Regions from separate parts of the Pseudoalteromonas sp. SR43-7 genome, predicted to be linked through region 1. Evidence: predicted binding sites of a transcription regulator. Region 1 holds the regulator's gene; the other holds the start of a gene.
What was found. The regulator sigma-54, encoded in region 1, starts transcription at its own class of promoters, with help from an activator protein. The targets are predictions, from matches to a motif close to GTTGGCACGNNNNTNGNNT.

Region 1 (4,815 bases):
CGACTATGAGCGCCAGTGCTGACGAAGTACGTTATGATGTATCTAAGCGTTTTTTAACGCTTGTTGGTAATGCACAAGTATCGCAAGCCGGACAAAAAATAAATGCTAAAAGCATTACCTACGACATAGAGCAGCAGCTCATCAGTGCCGAAAAAGATGAAAACTCAACTGACCGCGTTCACACAATTTTAGTACCGATCGAAACTAAAAAAAGTAAAAAAGGCGATAAAGGTCAACCATGAGCACATTAAAAGCAGAACTATTGGCAAAAAGCTATAAAGGTCGTGAAGTTGTAAAAAACGTCGGCCTTGAAGTACAAGCTGGCAGTATAGTTGGCTTACTTGGCCCTAACGGTGCTGGTAAAACAACGACTTTTTATATGATTGTAGGGCTTGTTCCTAGCGACAAAGGTAAAATATCTATTGATGATAACGATATTACTCTTTTACCTATGCATAGTCGTGCTAGATTAGGCATAGGCTACTTACCGCAAGAGTCATCAATTTTTAGAAAGCTGACTGTTTATCAAAACTTAATGGCCATTTTAGAAACGCGCAAAGAACTAAATAAACAAGCCAGAGAAGACACGCTCAATAACTTATTAGATGAATTTAGCATACAACACATTCGTGATAGCCAAGGTATGGCATTATCGGGTGGAGAACGTCGTCGTGTAGAAATAGCACGAGCGCTGGCAGCAGATCCTAAATTTATACTACTGGATGAACCGTTTGCCGGTGTTGACCCTATTTCGGTATTAGATATAAAGAAAATAATAGAACATCTTAAAAATCGTGGGATTGGTGTATTAATTACCGACCATAACGTAAGAGAGACCCTTGATGTTTGTGAAAAAGCCTACATTGTTTCTCATGGGGAGCTGATTGCATCAGGTACTCCAGAACACGTATTAAATGATAAAACTGTACGCGATGTTTACTTAGGCGAGCAATTTAGGCTGTAACATTTACGCCATGTCTTTAAGCATCTGCTAGTATTAATTATAACAACATAAAAGGATTGTTAGAGATACATGAGGCAATCACTACAGCTGCGCATGGGCCAGCAACTTACAATGACTCCACAGTTGCAACAAGCTATTCGTTTGTTGCAACTCAGTACATTGGATCTCCAGCAAGAAATACAAGAAGCTCTCGACAGTAATCCACTTTTAGAGGTTGAAGAGGCAGACTATTCTGAAGACGCTGCTGGTAAAAACGAGCAAAAAGCTGATACCGATGACATAACTGTTAGCGCATCTGCTGATGATGCTCCGAGCGAATATGAACAAGATACTGGTGAAGCACTTGCAAAAGACACGCTAAGTGACGACATGGCTATGGATGTTAGTTGGGATGAGTACATGAGTGCCGCTCCTGCAGCATCATCAGGTCCAATGCCTGAAGACGAATCAATATACCAAGGCGCCTCTACTGAAACGCTCCATGAGTATTTAATGTGGCAATTACAACTAACGCCATTTAGCCCTACCGATGAAGCCATCGCTATTGCGATTGTAGAGGCCGTCGATGATTCAGGTATTTTAACTCTCAGTTGCGAAGAAATTTTAGAAAGCTTTAATCAAGAAAACGAAGATGATAACGAAGTTGAACTTGATGAAATTGAAGCGGTATTAAAACGCATCCAACTGTTTGATCCTGTTGGTATTGCTGCACGTAGTTTACAAGAGTGTTTGTGTATTCAGCTTAATCAATTTGATAAAGAAACACCTTACATTAATGAAACGAAAATGATTTTAACCGAGCATATTGATCTATTAGCAGCTCGCGACTATCGTACATTAATGAAAAAAACTAAGCTTAAAGAAGAAGAGCTTAAAGAAGTAATGACACTAATACATACTCTCAACCCAAAACCTGCTGATACTATTGTAAGGGAAGAATCTGAGTATGTTATTCCTGATGTGTCAGTTAAAAAAATTAAAGGCCGCTGGGTTGTCGAATTAAACCCAGATAGCATGCCTAAAATTCGTGTTAATAGCCAATACGCGGCAATGTCTCGCACTGTAAAATCAAGTGGCGACAGCCAGTTTATTCGCTCACATTTACAAGAAGCTAAGTGGTTTATTAAAAGCTTAGAAAGTAGAAACGACACGCTATTAAAAGTTACTAATTGTATTGTTAAGCAACAACAAGGCTTTTTTGAACATGGTCCTGAAGCCATGAAACCAATGGTTTTAAATGATGTCGCTGAAATGGTAGAAATGCACGAATCGACAATTTCGCGCGTGACTACTCAAAAGTACATGCATACACCCCGTGGTATATTTGAGCTTAAATACTTTTTCTCAAGCCATGTAAGTACTGAAAACGGTGGTGAATGTTCATCTACAGCAATACGTGCGCTTATCCGAAAATTAATCGCAGCAGAAAACTCAGCAAAACCATTGAGTGATAGCAAAATAGCGGATATATTGGCTGAGCAAGGAATTAAAGTAGCGAGACGTACAATCGCAAAATACCGCGAATCTCTTGCTATTCCACCGTCAAATCAGCGTAAAAGTCTGATTTAAGACGCTAAACTAAGAGGGTAATGCTTATGCAACTAAACTTAACTGGTCGTCACGTAGAATTAACCGATTCACTAAGAGACTATATTAATACTAAATTTGCGAAGCTTGAAAGACACTCTGATCATATTAATAATGTTCATGTCATTCTCGATGTAGAAAAATTAAATCAAAAAGCAGAAGCCACAATACACGTAAGCGGTGCTGAGCTATTTGCCTCTACAGAACATCAAGATATGTATGCCGCTATTGACTCGTTGATCGACAAGCTCGATCGCCAAGTAATCAAACACAAAGAGAAGCTTGCTCGCCACTAATATGATGAAATTAAGTTCACTTATATGCCAGGACTGCAGCAAAGCTGCGGTCCTTTTTAATAGCAAAAAAAGAATTTTAGAGTTCATTAGCGAACTTGCTCACGACAAACTTCCGTATTTACCGCAACAAGATATTCTTAATGCTTTAATGAGCAGAGAGAAATTAGGTAGTACAGGTATAGGGCGTGGCATTGCTATTCCTCATGGAAGAATGAGCGGTGCAGAAGAGCCTTTGGCTTTAGTGCTCGTTAGCGAAACTCCAATAAACTTTGATGCAATCGATAACCGCCCTGTTGATATTTTTGTCGCACTCATCGTACCAGATGGCGATAACCAGCAGCACTTAAAGACTCTAGCAACCATTGCTGATAAACTAAACAACAAAGATTTTTGTAAACAGTTACGCAGTGCAAAATCTGATACTGAGCTTTACCAAGTTATTGTCGAACAATCATAGTTTTATAAAGGGTGTTAAATGGAGTTAATTATCATAAGCGGCCGTTCTGGTTCTGGAAAGTCGGTTGCTTTGCGCGTTGTAGAAGATTTAGGTTATTATTGCGTTGATAATATTCCAGTAAACCTACTACCTTCATTAGTTCGCAGTGTGTCTGATAGCTACGATAAAATTGCTGTTAGCATAGATGTGCGCAACATCCCTAAAGAACAAGATGAATTTAACGATATTCTTGAATACTTACCAGGCTTTGCAAACCCTACGTTATTTTATTTAGATAGCGACGATCAGACATTGATCAAACGCTTTTCTGAAACACGCAGATTACACCCACTATCAATAGACTCATTGCCGCTTGATTTAGCCATCAAAAAAGAAAAAGAATTACTTGATGTATTAACCACTCGCGCCGACTTTATGATAGATACGACTGATTTAAGTGTTCATCAACTCGCTGAATCTATTCGTGAAAAGATTTTAGGTAAAAAAGATAAGCAACTGATTGTCACATTTGAATCATTTGGTTATAAACACGGTATACCAAAAGAAGCAGACTACGTATTTGATGCACGCTTTTTACCAAATCCACACTGGGAACCAGAGTTAAAGGCTTTAAATGGGTTAGATCAACCGGTTAAAGACTATTTAGCTAATCACAGCATAGTGCAAAAATTCACATGGCAAATTCAAACATTTGTACAAACGTGGTTACCGCATTTAGAACGAAATAACCGCAGTTATTTAACCATTGCTATTGGGTGTACAGGCGGGCAACATCGTTCTGTGTATTTAGCGCAAACTATCGGTGAAAGTTTTGCAATGACACATCCCAATGTAAAAATTCGCCATCGCGAACAAGAAAAATAATATAGCTGAATAATCACCTGTTCAGCTTAGGTAGAGTAAGTTATGCATTGTGAAGATACCTTTTTAATAAAAAACAAATTAGGCTTGCACGCCAGAGCAGCTACTGTGCTTGCGCAATTAGCAGTACAATTTGATGCGACAATCACATTATTCCAAGATGACAAAGAAGCAGCAGGCGATAGCGTACTTGCACTAATGTTACTTGAAAGTAGCCAAGGAAAAGAAGTTAAAGTTGTTTGTAAAGGCCCTGATTCTGAGCAAGCTTTACACGCTGTTGGAGAATTAATAGCACAACGCTTTAATGAACAAGAATAACCTGTTTTATAAAAACAATATTCGCATTACTAATGCTTCAATTAAAACAGGTATATAAAATAAATAGGTTAGTAACGCCAGTTAACTCACCTCCCCCCATAAAGTAATATAACAATTTATAAAGGACGCCAATGCCTGAAGCTTTTGAACAAGATTACCCACTACAGCAACTAAAACAGGTGACGAAGTCACTCAATAGTGGTCAATTTGTTCAAGTTAGGCGCATGCTCGCAAAAACGGCTCCTTGTGATACCGCATTATTATTAGAATCATCACCGCATAAAATTCGCCGACTGCTTTGGCAATTGGTCGATCCTGATGTGCAGGGTGAT
Region 2 (4,815 bases), on a different contig from region 1:
GGTTAGCTAATTCACCATCATTAGTAAAGAGCATCAAACCCGAAGTATTAACGTCTAATCGGCCAACCGCAATCCAACGCTCACCATCAATACGAGGAAGTCGGTCAAATACTGTACGACGCCCTTCTGGATCTTTACGTGTGCTTAACTCACCTTCGGGTTTGTTATACATAATCACACGACAGATTCTATCTGCTTTTTCTTCAATCTTTACAGTGTGCCCGTCAACACGAATCAAATCGGTTTCTTCAACACGGTCTCCTAACTTTGCCACTTTACCGTTTACACTAACGCGGTTTGCATCAATGTATTTTTCCATTTCACGGCGTGAGCCTACGCCTGCACGGGCTAAGACTTTTTGTAACTTTTCACCTTGTATAATACTCATTCGGATGGTTCTCTCACAGAAGGATCGCTCAATAACTGGTTAATTTTACTTTGCTGCTCTGTTGGCAGCGCAGGTAAGTTTTCAAGTCCAGTTAACGAAAAATAATCTAAAAATTGTTTAGTAGTTGCATATAAAGCCGGCTTACCCGGAACCTCTTTATGCCCTACCACTTTAACCCAATCTCTTTCGAGTAGGGTTTTAATAATATTCGAACCCGTAGTAACACCCCTTACTTGCTCAATTTCACCGCGCGTAATGGGCTGCCTATATGCAATAAGTGATAATGTTTCCAGTAAAGCACGTGAGTATTTTGGTGCGCGTTCTTGCCACAAGTTATTTAACCAAGGGCTTAAACTACTACATGCCTGAAAACGATACCCACTACCAACTTCAACTAAGCGAATACCACGAGTTTGAAAATGTTCTTGTATTGTATCTATTGCGTCGTTTATTCGCGCCATAGAAATAGCTAAATCTATTAATACAGTATCTTTAAGGTGGCGTTTACTAACAGGCTTATCTGCAACAAAAATAGCTGCTTCAATGATCTCAACTAGTTGTTCATCACTAATTCGCCGACCCGCCATACACACTCTTAACAAATAAAAATACACAGCCATCTATTATGACAGAACAACACCAAACTAGGAAAATATATCTACTAAATAACTAGATTTTAAATACAAAAAAGCCAGTGATTATCACTGGCTTCTAATTTACTCTTTAAAACAACAAATATTAGCTGTGTTTAATGGCTTCTAATGCATCATCTTCAGCTACTGCGTTACCGTATTTTTTAATGTAACCCATAAACTCGCTTTTACTGATGCGCTTATCTTGGTTTTTATCCATGTAACCAAAGTGATTTGAAATATCATCATCGTTACCTTCAACTACCGAAATATAGCCATTACTGTCGTTATCTAAGCTTGAAAAGCTGCTTTCAATTTTATCGAATTTAGCGATTTCAGCTTTAAATGCCGACTCACTTACTTCAGAATCAGTGGCTACTTTACCATTGTTTAACTTCATGTAAGTGTTGAATTCTTTGCGGCTAATTTCGTTATCCATATTGGTATCAATATTTGAAAAATGGCCCCAAATGCTATCGTCATCAGCTTCAACTTTTGAGATGTAGCCATCGCTGTCATTATCTAAACTTGCAAAGTCACTGTCTATTTTTTCAAGACCCTGATTAGATGAACAAGCCGCTAGGCTTAATGATGCTAAAATAGTGGCTGCTAATGTTAACTTTTTCATAAGACGTATCCTTCGTAATTAATTAAATGTCACTTTAACTAATACAAATCCAATGCCAATAATAGTTAACTTATAAGAATCAACAACTTAATCTTGGTTGGTGCATTTATTGAACAGTTTCAACAAGTTAAGCTTGCAAGCTTTGCAAACAACCTTGTAATTTTTGCAAAAAAATACCCGGTAAAAAACCAGGTATCTCAATTTTAGTTATATAGTTCAGCTAATAATTAGATTGCTGCGTTTTGGTAGCGTTTAACAAACTCAGTAACGTTTTGACCATTACATTTTAATGAGTTTAAGTTACCAATTTTTTGGCGAACAGGTGCTAAACCTTGTTTTAAAGCCGTCATACATAATTGAGTTTCTTGTTGAGCATCTTTTGCAAATACTTCTACTTTCTCAACTGATGCGTTGCTTAATGCCGTTTTTTTAGCAATATCGCGAATATCTTCACCATTACATAAAATGCTTTTAGAAAAACGAGATAAGTAAACACCGTGCTGAGCAGCTTCTTTACGAGCAACACTAAAGCCTTCGTTTGCGCTTAGTACACATAACTTAGACTCAATTTTATTATCTTGACTGAAGTAAGTATTGCTTTGTGCTGAAGCAGTTGCAGATGCTAATAAAGCAGTAGCTAAAAGTAGTTGTGTTTTCATGAGAGATCCTATTTGAACGAGCTAAACAAGTGAATTTCGCGCATTATATATTCAATAAAGTTAAGTTCAATTGAATTTTTTATTTATTTAAAAAATTAATACTGCATTTACAATGTTTAAACTTTACTCACCAATTGATCAACATTTGTGCAGCTATTTTCTCATTTCAGTCATGTTATGTACGCGTATTTACTGATACAATTTAATTCATTAAATAGATCCAATTTTAAGGTAAATTTTATGAAAGTGATTTCTTTCAATATCAATGGTCTGCGTGCTCGTCTCCACCAATTACAAGCAATTATCGACAAACATCAACCAGACGTTATTGGCTTGCAAGAGATTAAAGTTCATGACGAAGCATTCCCACTAGAAGATGTACAAAAAATGGGATATCACGTCTACTTTCATGGCCAAAAAGCCCATTATGGCGTAGCTATGTTATGCAAAAAAGAGCCTAAATCGGTCTTAAAAGGCTTTGCTACCGATACAGAGGAATCGCAAAAACGCATGATAAGCGTCACTGTTGAACAAGATAACGGTCGCGACCTTACAGTCATGAATGGCTATTTCCCACAAGGTGATAATATTAACCACGAAACTAAATTTCCTTATAAACGACAATTTTATAAAGATTTAATGACACACCTTGAAACCAACCACACCCCTGATCAAGACGTCATTGTTATGGGCGATATCAACATATCACCCACCGATTTAGATATTGGTATTGGCGAAGTTAATGCAAAGCGTTGGTTAAAAACGGGTAAATGTTCTTTCCAACCGGTAGAGCGTGAATGGCTTGCAACATTACTTAATTGGGGCTTTAAAGACACCTTTAGAGAACAAAACCCAGAAACAGACGATCAATATTCGTGGTTTGACTATCGCTCTAAAGGGTTTGTAGATAACCGAGGGCTTCGAATAGATGTAGTACTTGCAACTAATGAGCTTGCAGCACGCTGTATAGATACTGGTATTGACTACGAACTGCGCGGTATTGAAAAACCCTCAGATCATGCCCCTATATGGTCAACATTTAAGTAATTACTATGCTCAGCATAACAATACAAGGACTACTTTGGGCCCTTGTAATTATTATTGCCCTACTAAGCTTTGATAAAAAAACATATAAAACATTGCTTAATACGCCAGCCCGTCAAACTGGAGTTCTTGCATGTGCGTTAGTGTTTGCAGTGCTTTGGCGAATAAAAGCAGGAATTTTAACGGGCCTTGATTTACACATACTAGGTGTTACCGCCGCTACATTAATTTTAGGCTGGCGATTAACGATTTTAAGTAGCCTACTTGCCTCAGCGCTACTAACTGCATTTGGTCAAATTGAACTTGAACTGTTACCAGTACAACTGCTTATTGGTGCGTTTATTCCTATTTTACTAAGCTACCTTGGCTTTATAATTAGTTACCAGTATTTACCTCGTCATTTTTTTGTTTATATATTTGTTTGTGCGTTTATAACTGCAGGGTTTATAGCCTGTATAAAAATAAGCCTAGGTGCTCTATTTTACTTAGCTATAGGGCAATACAATTGGCAAGAACTTGCAGATAACTACGTTTATTTAAGTGCCATAATTTGGTTTCCTGAAGCAATGCTCAACGGCATGGCTATAACAATTATGATCACCTATCGCCCGCATTGGGTAAAAACTTTTTACGATAAGGACTACCTAGACTCATGAGTCTACAATATCAGTGCCCGCTATGTAACCTCGCACTTTTGAAAGCTGATTCAACACTTCGTTGTGCTAACAACCACAGCTTTGATTTTGCCAAAGAAGGCTATGTTAATTTACTGCCAGTACAACAAAAAAATTCAAAACAACCGGGCGACTCCCTTGAAATGGTGCAAGCTAGACGCGCATTTTTAGAGCGTGGATACTACCGCTTTTTACAACAAAATCTTAGCGATTTAGTCGGTCGAATAAGTGCGAATACGGTTATAGATTTAGGATGCGGTGAAGGGTTTTATACCCAAGCAATAGCAAGTAAAACAGACGCAGTTGTATACGGTGTCGATATTTCAAAATCTGCCGTGAAATATGCGGCAAAGCGCTACCCTAATTGCTATTTTAGTGTTGCATCAATTAGCCAAGCGCCTTTTAAAAGTCAATTTGCTGATGTACTTATTAGCGTATTTGCACCTTTGTTTGAGGAAGAGATTGAACGTCTTGCTAATAAAAACGCAACATTAGTGGTAGCAAGCCCAGGCCCTTATCATTTAAAAGAGCTAAAATCGTATATATATTCAGAAGTAAACGAACATACTGAAATAGCCACGCCAAAAGGGTTTCAAAAATCAGAACAGGCTCTTTTAACAGAGCATGTAGCGCTTAGCTTTACTGATATTAAAAACTTAATAATGATGACGCCATTTGCATGGAAATTTAGACCCGAGCACTGGACAGCACTCGAACAAAAAGGTGAACACAATGTCACCTTATCATTTTATATTACTCAGTTTACCAAAATAGATAATGGTATAACCCG

Region 2: H5087_RS12305 (EF-hand domain-containing protein) is a predicted target of sigma-54. The motif match lies at 1,690-1,708, and genes of this name have one in related genera.

What each region holds. Positions count from the first base shown of each region.
Region 1 is NZ_JACJDY010000002.1:87,711-92,525, forward strand. It holds gene lptA (lipopolysaccharide transport periplasmic protein LptA) at 1-242, shown strand, start outside; gene lptB (LPS export ABC transporter ATP-binding protein) at 239-964, shown strand; gene H5087_RS01740 (RNA polymerase factor sigma-54) at 1,034-2,533, shown strand; gene hpf (ribosome hibernation promoting factor) at 2,560-2,847, shown strand; gene ptsN (PTS IIA-like nitrogen regulatory protein PtsN) at 2,852-3,304, shown strand; gene rapZ (RNase adapter RapZ) at 3,323-4,168, shown strand; gene H5087_RS01760 (HPr family phosphocarrier protein) at 4,211-4,483, shown strand; gene mgtE (magnesium transporter) at 4,615-4,815, shown strand, end outside.
Region 2 is NZ_JACJDY010000015.1:14,126-18,940, forward strand. It holds gene rluB (23S rRNA pseudouridine(2605) synthase RluB) at 1-388, opposite strand, end outside; gene scpB (SMC-Scp complex subunit ScpB) at 385-975, opposite strand; gene H5087_RS12305 (EF-hand domain-containing protein) at 1,127-1,648, opposite strand; gene H5087_RS12310 (exonuclease III) at 1,876-2,307, opposite strand; gene xthA (exodeoxyribonuclease III) at 2,548-3,354, shown strand; gene H5087_RS12320 (energy-coupling factor ABC transporter permease) at 3,360-4,007, shown strand; gene H5087_RS12325 (putative RNA methyltransferase) at 4,004-4,815, shown strand, end outside.